4 regions of the Bacillus inaquosorum genome follow, and region 4 is predicted to be linked to each of the others. Evidence: predicted binding sites of a transcription regulator. Region 4 holds the regulator's gene; each other region holds the start of a gene.

The links. The regulator LexA, encoded in region 4, represses DNA repair genes until DNA is damaged. The targets are predictions, from matches to a motif close to CGAACATATGTTCG.
Region 1: a site for LexA is predicted at 2,023-2,036, ahead of ruvA (Holliday junction branch migration protein RuvA). Genes of this name have one in related genera too.
Region 2: a site for LexA is predicted at 2,225-2,238, ahead of M1M80_RS12135 (DNA polymerase IV). Genes of this name have one in related genera too.
Region 3: a site for LexA is predicted at 1,682-1,695, ahead of dinB (damage-inducible protein DinB). Genes of this name have one in related genera too.

Annotation. Positions count from the first base shown of each region.
Region 1 covers NZ_CP096592.1:2,781,796-2,786,522, reverse strand. Annotated here, with positions in the region: gene iolG (inositol 2-dehydrogenase) at 1-24, shown strand, start outside; gene M1M80_RS14075 (MFS transporter) at 95-1,402, shown strand; gene bofC (sporulation cell-cell signaling protein BofC) at 1,450-1,962, shown strand; gene ruvA (Holliday junction branch migration protein RuvA) at 2,101-2,706, shown strand; gene ruvB (Holliday junction branch migration DNA helicase RuvB) at 2,717-3,721, shown strand; gene M1M80_RS14055 (DUF2905 domain-containing protein) at 3,714-3,914, shown strand; gene queA (tRNA preQ1(34) S-adenosylmethionine ribosyltransferase-isomerase QueA) at 3,944-4,727, shown strand, end outside.
Region 2 covers NZ_CP096592.1:2,437,127-2,441,853, forward strand. Annotated here, with positions in the region: gene M1M80_RS12125 (GNAT family N-acetyltransferase) at 1-415, opposite strand, end outside; gene M1M80_RS12130 (YolD-like family protein) at 607-945, opposite strand; gene M1M80_RS12135 (DNA polymerase IV) at 942-2,180, opposite strand; gene M1M80_RS12140 (YqzH family protein) at 2,348-2,554, shown strand; gene M1M80_RS12145 (hypothetical protein) at 2,676-2,918, opposite strand; partial or broken gene M1M80_RS12150 (MDR family MFS transporter) at 3,157-4,389, shown strand; gene M1M80_RS12155 (hypothetical protein) at 4,441-4,599, shown strand; partial or broken gene M1M80_RS12160 (VOC family protein) at 4,625-4,727, opposite strand, start outside.
Region 3 covers NZ_CP096592.1:607,222-611,948, reverse strand. Annotated here, with positions in the region: gene M1M80_RS03165 (MMPL family transporter) at 1-1,115, opposite strand, end outside; gene M1M80_RS03160 (MarR family transcriptional regulator) at 1,112-1,570, opposite strand; gene dinB (damage-inducible protein DinB) at 1,736-2,254, shown strand; gene M1M80_RS03150 (amino acid permease) at 2,430-3,806, shown strand; gene vmlR (ABC-F type ribosomal protection protein VmlR) at 4,129-4,727, shown strand, end outside.
Region 4 covers NZ_CP096592.1:1,961,671-1,966,397, reverse strand. Annotated here, with positions in the region: gene tkt (transketolase) at 1-895, opposite strand, end outside; gene M1M80_RS09815 (DUF896 domain-containing protein) at 1,064-1,297, opposite strand; gene M1M80_RS09810 (YneB family resolvase-like protein) at 1,361-2,014, opposite strand; gene yneA (cell division suppressor protein YneA) at 2,033-2,350, opposite strand; gene lexA (transcriptional repressor LexA) at 2,500-3,117, shown strand; gene M1M80_RS09795 (hypothetical protein) at 3,505-3,939, opposite strand; gene fosM (FosM family fosfomycin resistance protein) at 4,010-4,432, opposite strand; gene M1M80_RS09785 (YndM family protein) at 4,610-4,727, shown strand, end outside.

The sequences.
Region 1 (4,727 bases), 820 kb from region 4:
CACACTGAAAAAATCGTTTTTTGATCAAGCAGGATTACATTTCAGCAAGCTTGGGTATATACTCCATTGATACTTTAAGTAGGCGGTGGAGAAAATGAATACAGCACATGCTAAAGGAAATGTTTTGAACAAAATCGGAATTCCTTCTCACATGGTTTGGGGTTACATTGGCGTTGTCATCTTTATGGTTGGAGATGGCCTCGAACAAGGCTGGCTGTCTCCTTTTCTCGTTGATCATGGTCTCAGTATGCAGCAATCCGCATCGTTATTTACCATGTACGGCATTGCTGTCACCATCTCGGCTTGGCTTTCAGGCACGTTTGTCCAAACTTGGGGGCCAAGAAAAACGATGACTGTCGGCTTGCTTGCATTTATCCTCGGTTCGGCCGCTTTTATCGGCTGGGCGATTCCTCATATGTATTATCCGGCTCTCTTAGGCAGCTATGCTCTTAGAGGCTTGGGATATCCGCTGTTTGCATACTCTTTTCTTGTGTGGGTGTCATACAGCACCTCTCAAAAGATTCTTGGAAAAGCCGTCGGCTGGTTTTGGTTTATGTTTACGTGCGGCCTTAACGTGCTCGGTCCATTCTATTCAAGCTATGCGGTTCCGGCATTTGGGGAAATCAATACGCTTTGGAGCGCTTTACTGTTTGTAGCGGCAGGCGGATTTCTCGCCCTATTTTTTAACAAAGATAAATTTACACCTGTGCAAAAACAAGATCAGCCGAAATGGAAAGAGTTGTCGAAGGCATTTACAATTATGTTTGAAAACCCTAAAGTCGGCATCGGCGGAGTGGTCAAGACAATTAATGCCATAGGACAATTTGGATTTGCCATCTTTCTCCCGACTTATTTAGCGCGCTACGGATATTCTGTTTCAGAATGGCTGCAAATATGGGGAACGCTGTTTTTTGTTAATATTGTGTTTAATATTATTTTCGGTGCAGTCGGAGATAAACTTGGCTGGCGCAATACCGTGATGTGGTTTGGAGGTGTGGGGTGCGGCATTTTTACGCTGGCGCTTTATTACACGCCTCAGTTAATCGGGCATCAGTATTGGGTGCTGATGATTATCGCCTGCTGCTACGGTGCGGCATTGGCAGGCTATGTGCCATTAAGTGCGCTTTTGCCGACGCTTGCTCCTGATAATAAAGGCGCTGCCATGTCTGTGTTAAACTTGGGGTCCGGATTATGTGCGTTTATTGCACCGGGCATTGTGAGTCTTTTCATTGGACCGATCGGCGCTGGCGGCGTCATTTGGATCTTTGCGGCGCTGTATTTTTTCAGTGCTTTTCTGACACAATTTTTGACGATTTCTGAGCAAAGCGCTGATGTGTATACGGAAGAACGGCTGGTCAGGGAAAACGTGCAAACAAATTTCGAGAAAACGGTTAAGCAGTAGCCTCTTTGGTCAAACTAATCATAAACGTGTGCAAAGAGGTGTAGAGGGTGAAACGATTCAGCACGGCGTATCTGTTGCTGGGCATTCTTTGCTCAGCCGCAGCATTTCTAATAGGTGCTCCTCCCCGCGCACTTGGGGCGGAAGTGGAGCACTATGAACCGCTGCAGGTGCATGTGCAGCTTGAAAAAGTGTATTTGGACGGAGATGTCAGCATTGAGCATAAGCGTGAAAAAGTGCTTTCTATGGATGATTTTTGGGCAGCTTATGCCGGCTGGACACTGGTCGAACAAAAAAAGGGTTATGTGCTCTTCCGGAAGCAAATGGACGATATTTCTCCGCTCAGCAAGGTGAACGGGTATATCGGTGTATCGGATAATGGAGTGATTTCCACTTTTCATGGTCGGCCTGAGTCAGCTTCCGAACCGATTCAGTCTTTTTTCCAAATTGATTTAGAAAGGCTGGAAAGCCATATGCAAAAAAATCTGCTGAAAGGCATTCCATTTCGGACAAAAGCGGAGTTTGAGGACGTCATAGAACATATGAAGACATACAGCGGGTGACGTCCGCTGATTGAAGACATGTATTCATGTCTTTTTTTTCGTGGAAGAATGAGAGAGAAGCGAACATATGTTAACTTTTCTATAAGACTTTGGCTGTTTTTATGGTACAATGAAGAACAGTCAAAGAGGTGAATTTGCGTGATCGAATTTGTTAAAGGGACGATTGATTATGTATCTCCCCAATATATTGTGATAGAGAACGGCGGCATTGGCTATCAGATTTTCACGCCGAATCCGTTTATATATAAGGAGAGAAGTCAAGAAACGATTTTTACGTACCATCATATCAGAGAGGATGCTTTTTCGCTCTACGGTTTTTCAACAAGAGAGGAGAAGGCGCTCTTTACAAAGCTCTTAAACGTGACCGGGATCGGTCCAAAAGGCGCACTCGCCATTTTGGGCTCAGGTGAACCGGGAGCGGTTATCCAAGCGATTGAAAATGAGGATGAAGCCTTTTTGGTCAAGTTTCCTGGTGTAGGAAAGAAAACCGCGCGCCAGATTATTCTTGATTTAAAAGGAAAGCTTGCTGATGTTGTGCCTGAAATGATTGAAAATCTGTTTAATCATGAAGAAAGGCTTGAAAAGCAAACAGCAGAAACGGCTCTCGAAGAAGCGCTTGAGGCCCTCAGGGTTCTCGGATATGCTGAAAAAGAAATCAAAAAGGTGCTTCCTCACCTGAAAGAAGATATTGGGCTGACAACAGACCAATACGTGAAAAAAGCATTACAAAAACTATTGAAGTAAGGTGATGTTCATGGATGAACGGCTCGTCTCAAGTGAAGCAGACAACCATGAATCAGTGATAGAGCAAAGCCTGAGGCCGCAAAATCTGGCGCAGTATATCGGGCAGCATAAGGTGAAAGAAAATTTGCGCGTGTTTATAGATGCGGCAAAAATGAGACAGGAGACGCTGGATCATGTTCTTCTGTACGGGCCGCCCGGACTCGGGAAAACCACGCTTGCCTCCATCGTTGCCAATGAAATGGGAGTGGAATTGCGGACGACATCAGGGCCTGCGATTGAAAGACCTGGTGACTTGGCTGCCATATTAACGGCGCTGGAGCCGGGAGATGTATTATTTATTGATGAAATACATAGGCTGCACAGATCGATTGAAGAAGTGCTTTATCCTGCGATGGAGGACTTTTGTCTGGATATTGTGATCGGCAAAGGTCCCTCTGCCCGCTCGGTCCGGCTTGACCTGCCGCCTTTTACGCTGGTAGGCGCCACGACGAGGGTAGGGCTTTTGACAGCGCCGTTAAGAGATCGATTCGGCGTAATGTCGCGCCTTGAATACTATACGCAAGAGGAACTGGCGGATATTGTCACAAGAACTGCAGATGTATTCGAGGTTGAGATTGATAAACCGTCCGCTCTTGAAATTGCAAGAAGATCGAGAGGTACGCCCCGCGTAGCGAATCGTCTCCTGAGAAGGGTCCGCGACTTCGCCCAGGTGCTGGGTGACAGCCGGATTACGGAAGAGATTTCGCAGGATGCGCTTGAGCGGCTTCAGGTTGACCGTCTCGGTTTGGATCATATTGATCACAAGCTGCTGATGGGCATGATCGAAAAATTTAACGGCGGCCCGGTGGGTCTTGATACCATTTCAGCCACAATCGGCGAAGAACCGCATACGATTGAAGACGTGTACGAACCGTACCTCCTGCAAATCGGATTTATCCAAAGAACGCCGCGTGGAAGGATCGTGACACCGGCCGTTTATCATCATTTCCAAATGGAGGCTCCCCGATATGACTGAATTCCCTAAGATCATTATGATTCTTGGTGCTGTTTTGCTTATCATTGGAGCAGTTTTGCATTTTGTCGGCAAGATGCCGGGAGATATTTTTGTGAAAAAAGGAAATGTCACATTTTTCTTCCCGGTTGTCACTTGTATCATCATAAGTGTGGTATTATCAATTTTGCTTAATCTTTTCGGCAGAATGAAATAACAAAAGACTAGAATAAAGGTGAAATCATCATGAAAGTCGATTTATTTGATTTTGAACTACCCGAACGTTTAATTGCACAAGTGCCGTTGGAGCAGCGTGATGCTTCAAGGCTGATGGTGCTTGATAAACATACAGGAGAGCTGACTGACAGCTCGTTTAAACACATTATCAGTTTCTTTAAAAAAGGAGATTGTCTTGTACTGAACAATACCCGTGTGCTGCCTGCGCGGTTATTCGGGACAAAAGAGGATACCGGCGCGAAAGTGGAACTGCTTTTGCTGAAACAGGAAGCTGGTGACAAGTGGGAAACACTTGCCAAACCAGCGAAACGGGTAAAAAAAGGAACCGTTGTGACATTTGGAGACGGAAGATTGAAGGCTGTCTGCACGGAAGAGCTTGAGCATGGCGGCAGAAAAATGGAATTCCAGTATGACGGTATTTTCTACGAAGTGCTGGAATCCCTTGGAGAGATGCCACTCCCGCCATATATTAAAGAACAGCTCGATGACAGAGAGCGCTACCAGACCGTATATTCTAAAGAAATCGGCTCTGCGGCCGCGCCTACTGCGGGACTTCACTTCACGGAAGAAATCTTGCAGCAATTGAAAGACAAAGGTGTGCAAATTGAGTTCATCACTCTGCACGTAGGCCTTGGAACGTTTCGCCCTGTGAGTGCCGATGACGTTGAAGAGCATAATATGCATGCAGAGTTTTATCAAATGTCAGAAGAAACGGCGGCAGCCTTAAACAAAGTAAGGGAAAATGGCGGCCGGATTATTTCTGTCGGCACGACATCGACACGCACGCTTGAAA
Region 2 (4,727 bases), 480 kb from region 4:
ACACTGAGATGCCATTTACCGTTTTGGTGCCCTTTTCAATGTCAAAACCCAATTTTGTGTGATACGCGATTGATACCTTATTCACCGGTGAAGTGACGCACTTTACCCGGGTGCAGCCTCTTTGTTTTACTGTTTCAATAAATACATCGTATAATTGTTTACCAATTTGCATTTTTCTGAAATCCGGATGCACACCGGAAAAATGGATGTATGCCGTTCCAGGGTCCGATTGCGATTGAAATCCGATTAAAAATCCGGTCATGCTGTTATGTTCAGATGTGATAAAGCTTGTGTCCTGAAAATGCTCAAAAAATAATCTCGGCAATTTTTCTTTCAGCTGTCTGCCGCCCCACCATTCATTCATTACAGACGTTACCATTTCATAATCTGAAGACGTGATTGTTCGAATATCCATTACGATTTGATCTCCCTCCGTCTGGCAAAACGAATGTCAGCTCTTTTTTTCTCACAATATAAAAATTATATTTTGCCTGACTGGAATTGTAAATGCCTTCTTTCCTGCATCATACGTTTCCAGACTGCCGAGGGAACAATGTTTGATATTTTTACACATATTTCTCCCCCCCAGTGCAGGAGGGAGAGACTTCACAGCACAATATCAAGCACTTGATCAAGCTTCAGCTTATACAGCTGATCCTCGTCTCCTTTTATCCATACTGTTTTTTCAAACTCTTCATACCGGCAGATTTTTCCGGTGCAGCGGACAATTTCACCGTCCTGAAAGCAGCTGACAGTGATATCCTGAGCAAACTCCATCGCGGCGCAAAGCGTTTGATTCATCTCCTCCAGCTTATCAGGATCAAGGATCGGCTTTGGCAGCTTCTGTTTATGGCGCTTTCTCTCAAGCAGGCTTTGTTTATGTTCCGGCAGAAACATCCTGCTTCCTTCCCACAGCAGGTTGCCTCTTTTTAAATGGTCGTTCATTTATAGTGACCTCCTATTTTAGCCGCACGTTCAAATGCCTGGCCTGCCGCTGTCAGTGACGCCGCCCGGATGATGGCTGTGTCGCCGAACCGGTTCTTAATGCCGTCCATCACATAGCCGAGGTTCATTTTCTTTGCATAATCCTGAAATAAATTGAGCTGCCATATGTCATCAGATGAGAGCTGAGACAGATTGACCCCGAGGCGGCGGACAGGCTTCCCGTCCCAAAACGTAAGAAACAGCCGGCATACAGCCTCATATACATCCTGCGTAGAATTAGTCGGCTCCGCCAGCTTCACTTGCCGGTTGAAGCCCGTCGGCCAATCAAAATCAGCCCCCCGGCAGCTCACTGATACCGTCTGCCCCATTACTCCGGCGTTTCGGCTTCGCCTGCACACTTCTTCACTCAGCTCCAGCAGCACGACTTTGATTTCTTTGTCAAAGTGTTCGTAGTCTTTTGGGAGAGTCATTCCATGGCCAATCGCCTTTTGCCCGTCCAGAGATGAAGTTGATACAGGGGAATAGTCGATCCCGTTCGCCGTCATCCACAGCACGTGGCCGTTAATGCCCCATTTCTTTTTTAAAAGATCGAGCGGAAAAGCCGCGAGCCCGCCGATCGTACTGATGCCCATTCGGTTTAAATGATGCTTCATTCGGCTCCCGACGCCAAACATGCTGCCCACCGGGAGCGGCCACATATCAGTTTTCATATTTTCTTTCGTTAAGGTAAAAATACCGTTCTTATTCTTTTTGGCAAAATTGTCGCACGCGATTTTGGCTAGCGCTTTGTTAGGGCCGATTCCGACCCGCGCATAAACGCCGATCTCCCGCATGATTCTGCCCTGAATGCTTGTCGCGATCTCCTCCGGCGTCCCAAACAGCTTCTGGCTGCCTGTAATGTCCATGAATTGTTCATCGATGGAATACGGCTCCACAAGGTCTGTATATTCCTCTAAAATGGCCGTGATTTGCAGTGATACATCAATGTACCGCTGCATACGGGGCCGGAGCACAACAGCTTCAGGGCACTTTTCCTGCGCCTCCCACAGCCGCGAAGCATTCGCCACCCCCTTTTGTTTCGCCAGCGGGCAGGCAGCCAATACGACTCCGCCCCTTCTTTCAGGATCACCCGAAACAATGACGGGCCTATTTTTCAAATGTGGATTTTCCGCTTTCTCTACAGATGCATAAAACGATTGCATGTCAACGAGAAAAATCACTTTTTCTTTCATCATATACACCTCTAAAAAGAACTTACGTTCGCCTTTTCTATTATATGCGAAAATATGTTCGTTTTATACTGGTAAATGATTCTTGTCTGACAGAAAATATGATCCAAGGGTGTGAGAGAAGAAAAACATTTAGTAGAATAAAAGCGAAGCATAAGGATAGGAGAGTCATAATGGAGAAATTTGTTGAAAAAATGATGGGGCAGGCACTGCGTCAATACGGCAGAAATGTTGCCATAGATCCGTTAAGCCCGTACGAAAAACAAAGCCTGAAAGCCGCCTTAGAAGAGAGACGGAATGAAGAACCCGATGAGGATCTGCATGCACATATAGAAGATATCATTTATGACTATGTCACAAATCAAGGACTGTTCTCTTAAACGCTGGTCAAAAGAAAACAGAGGCGCACAGCGCCCCAATCAGACTGTCAGTTCTTTCAGCCGCTGATGCGGCTTCCCTTTGAAAACACCGCCGTGATAACAAATAACAGTCTCAAGCGTGTCATACTGCAGAAGGGCTTGCAAAGAAAAGCAGGCTTTTCTCACGCTCCATAGATTGATATGGCCTGACAATCCCCGGCGTAAAAATCACCCGAATGCCCTTCAAAATAAGGCAGCCGCTCCAGTTCGCGTATATCTTGATCTCATGTCCGGCATCACTGAGCATTTTCGGAACTTGATCCACATCATGATGGGTTAAAATCACTGCCTTTAATGTTTCAAACGGACCTCCGTATTCTTCCATGCCCTGCCGAATCGTTTTAAAATGTCTAGCATTCCAGCATCAATTCATATTGTCCTTTTACCCCAGATAAGCGTCAGACATATCGTCATTTTCCTTCCGAATGCTTTAACCTCAATTTCAATGATGTCCACACATGGTAAAATGTCAATAACAAAATATTTTGAATTCTCTATTGGAGAAGGGAATTTTTTCATATATGATAGGAAAAGATTCTTACATACAGGAGAGAATACGATTTATGAAGAAATGGAAAAATATCCACCCGATCAGCTGGACAATTATAATCGGAACCATTTTCGGCAGAATGGCCACATCGATGAGTATCCCTTTTTTAGCGATTTATTTAACAGCCATCCAGGGCGCATCAGCGTCCTATGCAGGGCTGGTCATTGCCGCAAGCTCATCAGTCGGCATCCTTGCAAGCTTTTACGGCGGATATATCTCGGACAAATTTGGCAGAAAAAACATGATGCTTGTGTCCATTTTCGGCTGGATGCTGGTATTTGCAGGATTTGCGGCGGCATCTCATCTCTGGGTGTTTTTTGTGGTAAACGCATTAAACGGTCTTTGCAAATCACTGTTTGAGCCAACTTCAAAGGCTTTGCTGTCTGATATGGCAGAAGAAAAAAACAGACTGCTTGTTTTTAATTTACGCTATGCAGCTATTAATATCGGCGTTGTCTTCGGACCGGTACTCGGCCTGTATTTCGGCTCATCTCAATCGACCGCACCCTTTTTGGTGCCCGCAGTCATTTACGGACTATACGGACTCGTGCTTGCCATCCAATTTAAAAAACATCCATCCTCATCAGCATCAGGCCAATCCCGAAATATGAGCGTGCGGTAAGCATTTATGGTGACGCAAAAGGATCATCTTTTTACAATTGCTTTGGTCGGCATTACACTATGCACCTTTGGCTACTCACAATTCAGTTCAACATTTCCGCAGTATATGGCGCAGAACCCCTTGATCGGCAATGGAACGAAGCTGTACGGGTTGATGCTGACATTAAACGCAATCGTTGTGTTGGCAACGCAGTTTCCCATCGTCCATTTTGCAAAACGTTTTTCGCCGCTTCGCTCCCTGATGCTCGGTAATGTGATGGTTAGTGTCAGCATGGCCATTTTCACCATATCACACGGTGTTTCATCCCTTGTTATAATCGTGGTTACATTTACAATCGGCGAAGTGCTTTTATTCTCTATGATGGATTTGTTTGTAGACCAGATTGCAAAACCAGGATTAAAAGGCACTTATTTCGGGGCAATCGGTTTTTCACAGCTCGGAAACGTCATCGGCCCCTGGGTCGGGGGTATATGTATAGACCTATTTGGCGCTGGCCGGCCGATTTTTATTTTTTCTGTCCTGAGCGGCATCACCCTGCTCGGCCTGCCATTTTTAGCGTTTGCCTATCGGCAGATGAAAACGGAAATGACAAAACACCGGTCCGCGCTGGAAAAGCCGCTTTAAACAAAAAAACGGGAGAGAACCAATCTCTCCCGCAAAAATGAGGTGATGCACATGAATATAGGTGATGTGATGTTTCAGTTTTTCGTATTTATCGTGTTTGCCGCTGTCATCTTTGCAGCTGTTACAGGCTTCAAGTATGCGAAGAACCGAAAAGCGCAGCTGGATCGCATTGAGAAAAAGCTTAACAGCCTGCCCGAAGATCACGATTAACCGCTTGGGGCAGTGAGCTCTACCTTAATCCGATCCGGCCTTTTTGAAACTCTTTATAGCCAAGTTCTTTTAAGAACCATCCCCAAAACCGTCGAGACGTTTCCAAATCAGAGACATACAGTTCAATA
Region 3 (4,727 bases), 1.4 Mb from region 4:
ATGAACGGAAGCGTGATAATTACCGTGATGACAATGAACAGAAACGGACGTACAACGGAATGTCTCCCGAGAAACGCCCATAATTTATTGTCACTGTGGGACAGCACTTTCTTAGAAGGCCAGAATAATTTTTCACCCAGCGTCACCATAAATAATGGCAGCAGTGTGTAGAGGATGATCATTAAGATTCCAACACCGACTGCGACTCCTACTGCGGATTGGAAAATCGCAAACTTCGCAAATCCTAAGGCGGAAAATCCGATCAATACCGCAAATCCGCTGATAAATAAGGTTTTTCCTCCTGTACGGTAAGCGATAAGCGCCGCTTCTTTTTTGTCATGCCCGTTTGCCAATTCTTCACGGAATCGGGTAAGAAGCAGAATGCAGTAATCTGTTCCGATACCGAACAGGATGGCGACTAAGAAGGTTTGCGTAAACGTTGAGATAGGAAAATCAACATTGTACACAAGGATCCCCAAAATGGATTGACTGATCAGATAAGAGAAACCGACAATCACAATCGGGATAAAAGGCGTCACAACAGATCGGAACACGATCAGCAGTAAACCGATGATCAGGCAGACGGTGATTACTTCCGTTTTCTTGAGCCCTTCCTCTGAGCTGTGAGCGAAATCCTGATTGATGAGAGAAGCTCCCGTAATATATGCGGTCAAATCATCAGGAACGATTTTATAAATGTCATCCGCGATTTTTTCCGCCTTTTTATCAGAACCTGTAATCGTGACAGGAATGAGGACGGTTTTCTTATCTTTTGAAATTAATTGGTCTTTGACTTCTTTTTCAGCTGTCAAAGGAGACGTTACCTCTTCTACACCGTCGATCTTTTTGATTTTATCGACCATTGTGCGAAGCTGATCCTCTGTTTCTTTCTTCAAAGCGTGGTCTAATGTAAAGACAACACTGATCGAATTATTGTCTTCTCCCGCTTGTTTTAAAATGGCGTTTGCTCTTTCTGAAACGGCATCAGCGGGAAGCTGGGCCTGCCCCTTTTGATTGGCCAGCTCCGTTAAGTTCGGAGAAAACAAACTCAATACAACGGTAAGTGCTAATATAACGGCTGCAATTGCCCACTTGAATTTGATGATTGCTCTCATTCGGCAGGATCTCCTCCTTTAAATTTGCTTTTTAGAATGGTGAATATCTCTATGATGGAATTTAAGTGTTCCTCATCTATATCATCGATCAGCCCTTTGAGAGCGTTAAAGATGGCTGAATCTAATTCTTCTAGTATGGTTTCACCGCTGGTTGTGATGTTAATTAGCTTAGAGCGCTTATCACTCTTGGCCGGACAGTCATCCCATTCAACTAATCCCTTATCGAGCAGCTTTTTCAGTCTGTTCGAAATCGCGCTCTTATGTACATTTTGATACATGGCCAGGCTGCCGGGAGAGGTTGGGCCCTTAACTTTTAAAATTTTTAACAGGTCCGCCTGTTCCCTTGAGATATGTTTGAAGACATCCTGATTGATTTCACGATGCACAAACTCTGTCCCTTCAAGTAATACTTCTACAAACAGGTTTATCGCCTGACATAGCTTTTGTTCATTCAACATCTTCCCCTCCTCATTATAGTTTACCCCTGTAAACTTTATGATCAATGTCAATTAGTTTATTCCCCTAAACTATGTCTGTCAACATATTTTATTCACGAACCTCCACAAAGAACACCCGTTCGTGTACAATAGAAGTTATAAACGCGAAAGGGGTAAATTAACATGTCAGATTTTTCATTAAAATTGTATGAATATAACGTCTGGGCCAATCAGCAAATATTCAGCCGATTAAAAGAGCTTCCAAAAGAGGTATATCGCCAAGACATGCAAAGTGTGTTTCCGTCGATATCCCATGTGCTGTCTCATGTTTATCTTTCTGATTTAGGCTGGATTGAAGTGTTTTCCGGCAAAAGCTTGAGTGATGCTATGGCGTTAGCTGAACAGCTTAAAGAACAGACAGAGGCAAAAGAAATGGGGGAAATGGAAGCCCTGTTTCTAACGTTATCTGAGCGCTATACATTATTTTTAAAGCAAAAAGAACAGCTCAATAAGCCCCTCCAGATTCAAAACCCCTCTGGCGGAATCATGAAAACGACTGTTTCTGAACTGGTTCCCCACGTTGTCAATCACGGGACATACCACCGCGGCAATATCACGGCAATGCTGCGGCAGGCAGGATATGCATCAGCTCCGACAGATTACGGGCTCTACCTGTATATAAAAAAAACAGAAATGGCATAAGAAAAAGCGGCTCCCTAAATGGAGCCGCTTTTTTTATGAGAAATAGTCCAAATCACATTAAAATTTCTTTTCATATATCCTTTATAGTAAAAAAGATAGAAATTTTAGTGTTATAATAATCATTAAAAACATATTGCTGACTCAATAAACATTTTTCAATGGAGGAACACACAAAGTGACAGACGACATGACGAAAGACAATATAAATCAGCAAAAATTGGAGAGAGGCTTGAAAAACAGGCATATCCAGCTCATCGCCATCGGCGGAGCCATTGGGACAGGCTTATTTCTCGGCTCTGGAAAATCGATTCATTTTGCTGGACCGTCGATTTTATTTGCTTACATGATCACGGGGATCATTTGCTTTTTAATTATGAGATCTCTGGGTGAACTGTTGTTATCGAATTTGAACTATCACTCTTTTGTTGATTTTGTGCAAGACTATTTAGGCGATATGGCAGCCTTTATCACCGGCTGGACATATTGGTTCTGCTGGATTTCCATTGCGATGGCTGATCTGACAGCCGTCGGGCTTTACACCCAATATTGGCTCCCAGGTGTGCCGCAATGGGTGCCCGGCTTAATCGCTCTGATTATTTTACTGATTATGAACCTGGCAACCGTCAAGCTTTTTGGAGAATTAGAATTTTGGTTTGCTTTAATTAAAGTCATTGCCATTTTGGCCCTGATCGTCATTGGCCTTGTGATGATTTTCAAAGGTTTTTCCACAAGCTCAGGGGTCTCCAGTTTCACAAATCTCTGGAGCCACGGAGGCATGTTCCCGAATGGCATGCACGGGTTTATCCTCTCGTTCCAGATGGTTGTGTTTGCCTTTGTCGGCATTGAGCTGGTCGGACTTACAGCCGGTGAAACAGAAAACCCTGAAAAAGTAATTCCTAAAGCGATCAACAATATCCCTGTCCGGGTGCTGCTTTTCTATATTGGTGCTCTTCTTGTGATTATGAGCATCTATCCTTGGGATGTCGTCAATCCTAGCGAGAGCCCATTCGTACAAGTATTTGTCGCGGTGGGCATCGTCGGGGCAGCAAGCATTATCAACTTTGTTGTATTGACATCCGCTGCTTCAGCATGCAACAGCGCTGTATTCAGTACAAGCCGTATGGTCTATTCCCTGGCGAAAGATAACAATGCGCCTGAATCAATGGCGAAACTGACTCCGCGTAAAGTACCTAGAAATGCATTGTTCTTTTCGGCTATCGTGATTTTAATCGGTGTCACGTTAAACTACATCATGCCAGAAGGCGTATTCACCCTGATCACAAGCATTTCAACCTTATGCTTTATCTATATTTGGGGTATTACGGTCATCTGCCATATGAAATACCGGAAAACAAGACCTGAACTAGCAAAAACAAATAAGTTTAAGCTTCCGCTTTATCCGTTTACAAATTACCTGATTCTTGCGTTTCTGGCGTTTATCCTTGTTGTGCTGGCATTGGCTGAGGATACCAGAGTTTCGCTATTCGTTACACCGGTTTGGTTTATTTTGCTGATTGTGATTTATAAAGTAAGAAAAGCGAAGCATCAATAAGATTCGCAGCTCCTGCCTCAGAAATGAGAGCAGGAGTTTTTTTGATGAAAATGACCTTTGCTTTCGAATTTGAAGGTATGCTATAGTATTTGTAATCAAAACAAGAAGGGATGATGGGTGGACAATGATTAACTAATCTTATTTTTACCGTTTGAAATCAATATTTCAAATCAGAAAAAATAGGATTAGTCTGCCCATTTTCTATATATACGACACTGCTATTTGTGAAAAATAGCTTATTTGATCATGCACAGGCGCGGCTAATCCTTCCAACACATTTTGGGAGGATTTTTTTATTCTCCCTTTAAAGCGAGGGATATGGATGAAAGAGATCGTAACATTAACAAACGTCAGTTATGAAGTGAAGGATCTGACTGTTTTTAAAAACGTAAATGCAAGTGTTCAGCAAGGAGATATCATTGGGATTATCGGCAAAAACGGCGCTGGGAAATCTACGCTGCTGCACCTCATACACAATGACTTAGCCCCTGCACAGGGACAAATCCTTCGGCAGGATATAAAAATGACGATGGTTGAACAGGAAACCGCGTCGTATTCCTTCGCGGATCAGACGCCTGCCGAAAAGAAATTATTGGAGAAATGGCGTGTGCCCGTCCGTGATTTCCAACAGTTAAGCGGCGGTGAAAAACTGAAAGCGCGGCTGGCGAAAGGACTGTCGGAGGATGCAGATCTTTTACTGTTAGATGAACCGACAAACCACCTTGATGAAAGTAGCCTGCAGTTTCTCATTCAACAGCTGAAAAGTTATAGAGGCACTGTGATTCTCGTTTCTCACGATCGATATTTTTTAGACGAAGCTGCCACAAAAATATGGTCGCTTGAAGACCAAACGCTGATCGAATTCAAAGGGAATTACTCTGGATATATGAAGTTCCGTGAAAAGAAAAGACTCGCCCAGCA
Region 4 (4,727 bases):
CTGCAGCGAAATGCTCATATACTTCTGACGGAACGTAGAAATCCTCTTCATACGTCCACGCGTAAGCTTCTTTTGTTAACTTGCTTTCCTCTTTACCAAGCGGCGCACCGTGAACACCGGATGTGCCGGCACGGTTAGGTGAACCAAAACCGATTGTCGTTTTCACTTCAATTAATGTAGGTTTCTTTTCATTTTGGCGTGCTTTTTCAATAGCCGCTGTTAATTCTTCAATGTTGTTTCCATCCTCAACATAAAGAACTTCCCAATTCATGGCCTCAAAACGCTGTTTCACGTTTTCAGAGAATGAACGGTCAAGATCTCCATCGAGAGAGATGTCATTAGAATCGTATAATACGATCAGACGGCCAAGCTGAAGATGGCCTGCGAGTGAAGCGGCTTCAGAAGAAATACCTTCCATTAAATCACCATCACCGCAAATACTGTATGTATAATGATCGACTACGTTAAATGAATCACGGTTGTAAGTTTCCGCTAAATGGCGTTCAGCAATAGCCATTCCGACCGCCATGGCAATTCCTTGGCCAAGCGGACCTGTTGTTGCATCAACACCGGCAGTATGTCCAAATTCCGGGTGTCCAGGTGTTTTGCTGCCCCATTGGCGGAATCCCTTAAGATCTTCGATGCTAAGATCAAACCCGCTTAAATGAAGCATGCTGTATAAAAGTGCTGATCCGTGTCCAGCAGATAAAACAAAACGGTCACGGTTAAACCAGCCAGGGTTTGCCGGACTTACGTTCATAAATTTTGTCCACAGTGTGTATGCCATTGGAGCGGTCCCCATTGGCATCCCTGGGTGACCAGAATTTGCTTTTTCAATAGCGTCTATTGACAGTGTGCGAATGGTAGCAACTGATTTCTTTTCAATTGTATCCATAAAAATCCCCTTCCTTATGTGTTGTACCCTTACATCATAAATGTCTGACGACTTTTTCTCAACTGTTTCAGCTTAAATTTGAGAGAAACTTGTTGAATTTTGTCACATAAAAGTTTTGCTTATAGTATATACAAAAGAGGAATACGATATTTCCGTATTCCTCTTATATTAGTGAAGTTTGTTATTTCTTTGTTCTCTTTTTAGTTTTTCTGGTGTAACATCATTGCCTTCTGGGTCAATGATTTTCACACTTTTTAAAGTGTTTTTCATAGAAGAGCGAAACCCTTTCAGGTACTCTTGACGGAGCTTTTGCTGTTCGGCTTTTTCTTCTTCTGTAATAACGCCAGCTTTGGCTTTGGCAGCAAGTTCATTAATTCTTGCAATTTTTGCGTTTGAAATCATGTTAAACTCCTTTATTGCATTTTGTCTATATAGTACTAGATCAAAAAGAGTTTTACAACTGATTCACTCGGCTGTCTCTTCATTCTCTATGTATTCCTGAAACCGCCGGTGGACGGTCGCTTTAGACACATCATAGCCAAACCCTCTTAGCGTAGCCGCGATTTCTGCGAACGTCAGTTTATTCGCTCTTAGGCGGACGATCTCTGAGATTGGTACCTCTATTCTTTCTTTTCCGCTGTTTTCATGTTGGTTTTTCAGGTTTTTTTGCGGTTTAAACCCGTTTTTTACTGCACGCTTCATTCCCCGCTTGATTTTCATGTTGTGAATTTTCCGCTGGTACTCTTCCACAATGCTGACGATCTCCAGCACCATCGAGTCAGCCTCCGATAACTCCAGTTCACCTCTGTGAGCTGTTGTATAGACTTTCACACCTTCTCTGTAGATACAATGAAGCAGTGCGATTTTTGCATTTCCCCGTCCAAGCCTAGTCTCATCCTGAACCAAAATAACATCAATTCCCGAATTCTTGATCTCATCAAGCAGCTCAAATACACCGTCCCGGTCCATTTCATATCCGCTGGCTTTTTCAGAAATCACTTTGACGACTTCCAGGCCGTTCTCGGCTGCAATCGCTGTAAGCTCCTCCTCCTGCCGCTTTAATGAAGTCTCCTGCTGTTCTTTATTTGTACTTACGCGGGCATAAATGAGTGCTTTCATTTTTTCTATCTATCCTCTCTATCTTACAGTTGCCAATTCATATGCATCCTGATGCTTCTTTTTCAACGGAATCACCAATTCATCTCCCGGCTGGATATCAGACGTCTGAAGATGATTGTTATCAGCTACCCATTCAATAAATTCACTTTTGTTTATCTTTTTTTTATCTGCTACCTGATCAGCAATTGACCATAATGTATCGCCTTGCTGAACTTCTATTTTAACATACTGATTAAGCTCCTGGCCGCTGCTTGTATATGACAGCAAAAGGATAACCGCGCTCAAAATCACTGTGAACAGACCGACAAAAATAATAGATTCTTTACTCATGATCATAACCTCCAACAGGAATGTTTGTTCGCCTTTTTATAATTTCAGTATATACGAACACACGTTTCTGTCAATTGTTTTTTCGAACCTATGTTTGTACTGTAAGGAAAATCATGCTATAATCTTCTTAAAATCGACGTTTTGAGGTGCAAAAAATGACGAAGCTATCAAAAAGGCAACTTGATATCCTCCGTTTTATTAAAGCAGAGGTTAAATCAAAAGGATATCCGCCTTCCGTGAGAGAGATCGGAGAGGCTGTCGGGCTTGCTTCCAGTTCAACTGTCCACGGTCACTTGGCCCGTTTGGAAACAAAAGGGCTGATCAGACGGGATCCGACAAAACCAAGAGCTATAGAAATTCTTGATGAAGAAGTAGACATTCCGCAAAGCCAGGTCGTTAATGTGCCGGTCATCGGGAAAGTCACGGCGGGATCTCCTATTACAGCAGTAGAAAATATTGAAGAATATTTTCCGCTTCCAGACCGAATGGTTCCCCCTGACGAGCATGTGTTTATGCTGGAGATTATGGGAGACAGTATGATTGACGCTGGTATTCTCGATAAGGATTATGTCATCGTTAAACAGCAAAACACAGCGAACAACGGGGAAATTGTAGTTGCGATGACAGAAGATGATGAAGCTACGGTAAAACGTTTCTATAAAGAGGATACTCACATTCGCTTACAGCCTGAAAACCCAACGATGGAACCTATCATCTTGCAGAATGTCAGCATTCTAGGGAAAGTGATTGGCGTGTTCAGAACCGTCCATTAATCTATTGATCTATCAGAAGCATAAAACAACCCCCTCTTCCTTTATGGAGAGGGGGTTTATTGTTCAAAAAAAGCAGGCCCGCCCTAACTTTTAGGTGCGAGCCTGAATAGGAGGAAAAAGAACATCATGTTTACACCATAATTATCCACCAAAAGATTGTTGAAGTCAAGAAATTTTCTTTCCTTTAGGAAACTTTTATGAATGTTGTCTGTTTAAAACATTAGACGTTATCTTCTTAAAAACGTTTCATTTTCTGAGGTCGTGGAATGATAAGGCTTTATGTTCATTTAAGGAGCGCGACAACTGAATTTTATGAAAATTTAGTACATAGTTTAGTTAGTTCAACATATACTAAAAAACAGCTCACTTCCTTAATCGTCGTGAGCTTTAATCAAAATGAAAATATTCTATACCATAACTGCCCTTTACCCGAACACTTGTGCAGTATTCTGAATGCTCTTCGGCAAATATACGGTATCGATGAAATGGGTCAATAGAAACCTTATCCTGAGCTCTAAAATCTAACCAGCTGCCGCTGAATTGCTTCGTGCTCAGCGTAGTATAATCCCCCGTAAGCCCCAGCCGCTGAAGTCTAATCTCAACTGAGCAAGTATTGGCCCCCAAGATCGTAAACTGATAGCCTAAAAAATAGTCGATCGCCGGAACATCACTAATATTTTCCAAAACAAAAGATTTTGTACTGTCATTTAAAATAAAGTCTGTTTTGTGCTCAAAATCTAAAGCTGTCGCATGGGTACTGCCAATGCAAAAAAAACACATCAAAACTGCCGATAAGGCCAAGATTTTTATTTTCAACTTCATCCCCCCTTCACCATATTTTTACCATACATGAGATTTATGTATATGTTCTGTGTGATATCTCGAGTGTGTTTTAATCATAAAATTCCATATGCGTTTTTTCCTGTTTATAATAACGAAGCCTATCTTGAAGGGTTCCGGTATGAAATTCAAATTTGTGGCCGTCAGGGTCGGTAAAATAAATCGATTTTCGATCGCGTTCATCTCGTTCTCTGCCAGGCAGAATATTGGCTTGAAGCCTTTTTAATTTTGCTGACATTTCCTCAAACTCCCGCTCTTCAATGGTAAAAGCAATATGGGTATAAGACGCCTTAATGTCATTTCTCGGAATGTCAGGTTCTTCATTAAGTGCAAGCCAGATGCCATTTAAATCAAAATATGCTGTTGTTCTCCCCTTTACCAGCAGCTTGGCACCAAACACATTTTGATAAAAATCAATCGATGTATCCAGATGAGAAACTGAAAATAACAAGTGATTGATTCCTTTTATCTCCACAAATCATTCCTCCTCGAAAGCTGATCATCCATATGTACGTTCTTTTACCAAGAAAGTTCCATACAGCCAGAAAAAAATACCAGTGTAAACAAAATCGGTTTGTTCAAAATAATGACTGTAACAAACATGGCCTTACTTGCTAGGAGTTTCCTCAAAAATAACAATTTAGGTGGTCAAATGAAACATATCATTGCACTTGCTTCAAAGATTGCTTTCACTCTCGCCCTTTTATATGTAATTTTGGACAGAGTCTATCACGCGCCATTTTTAAGCGTGCTGTTTATTGCATTTTTCT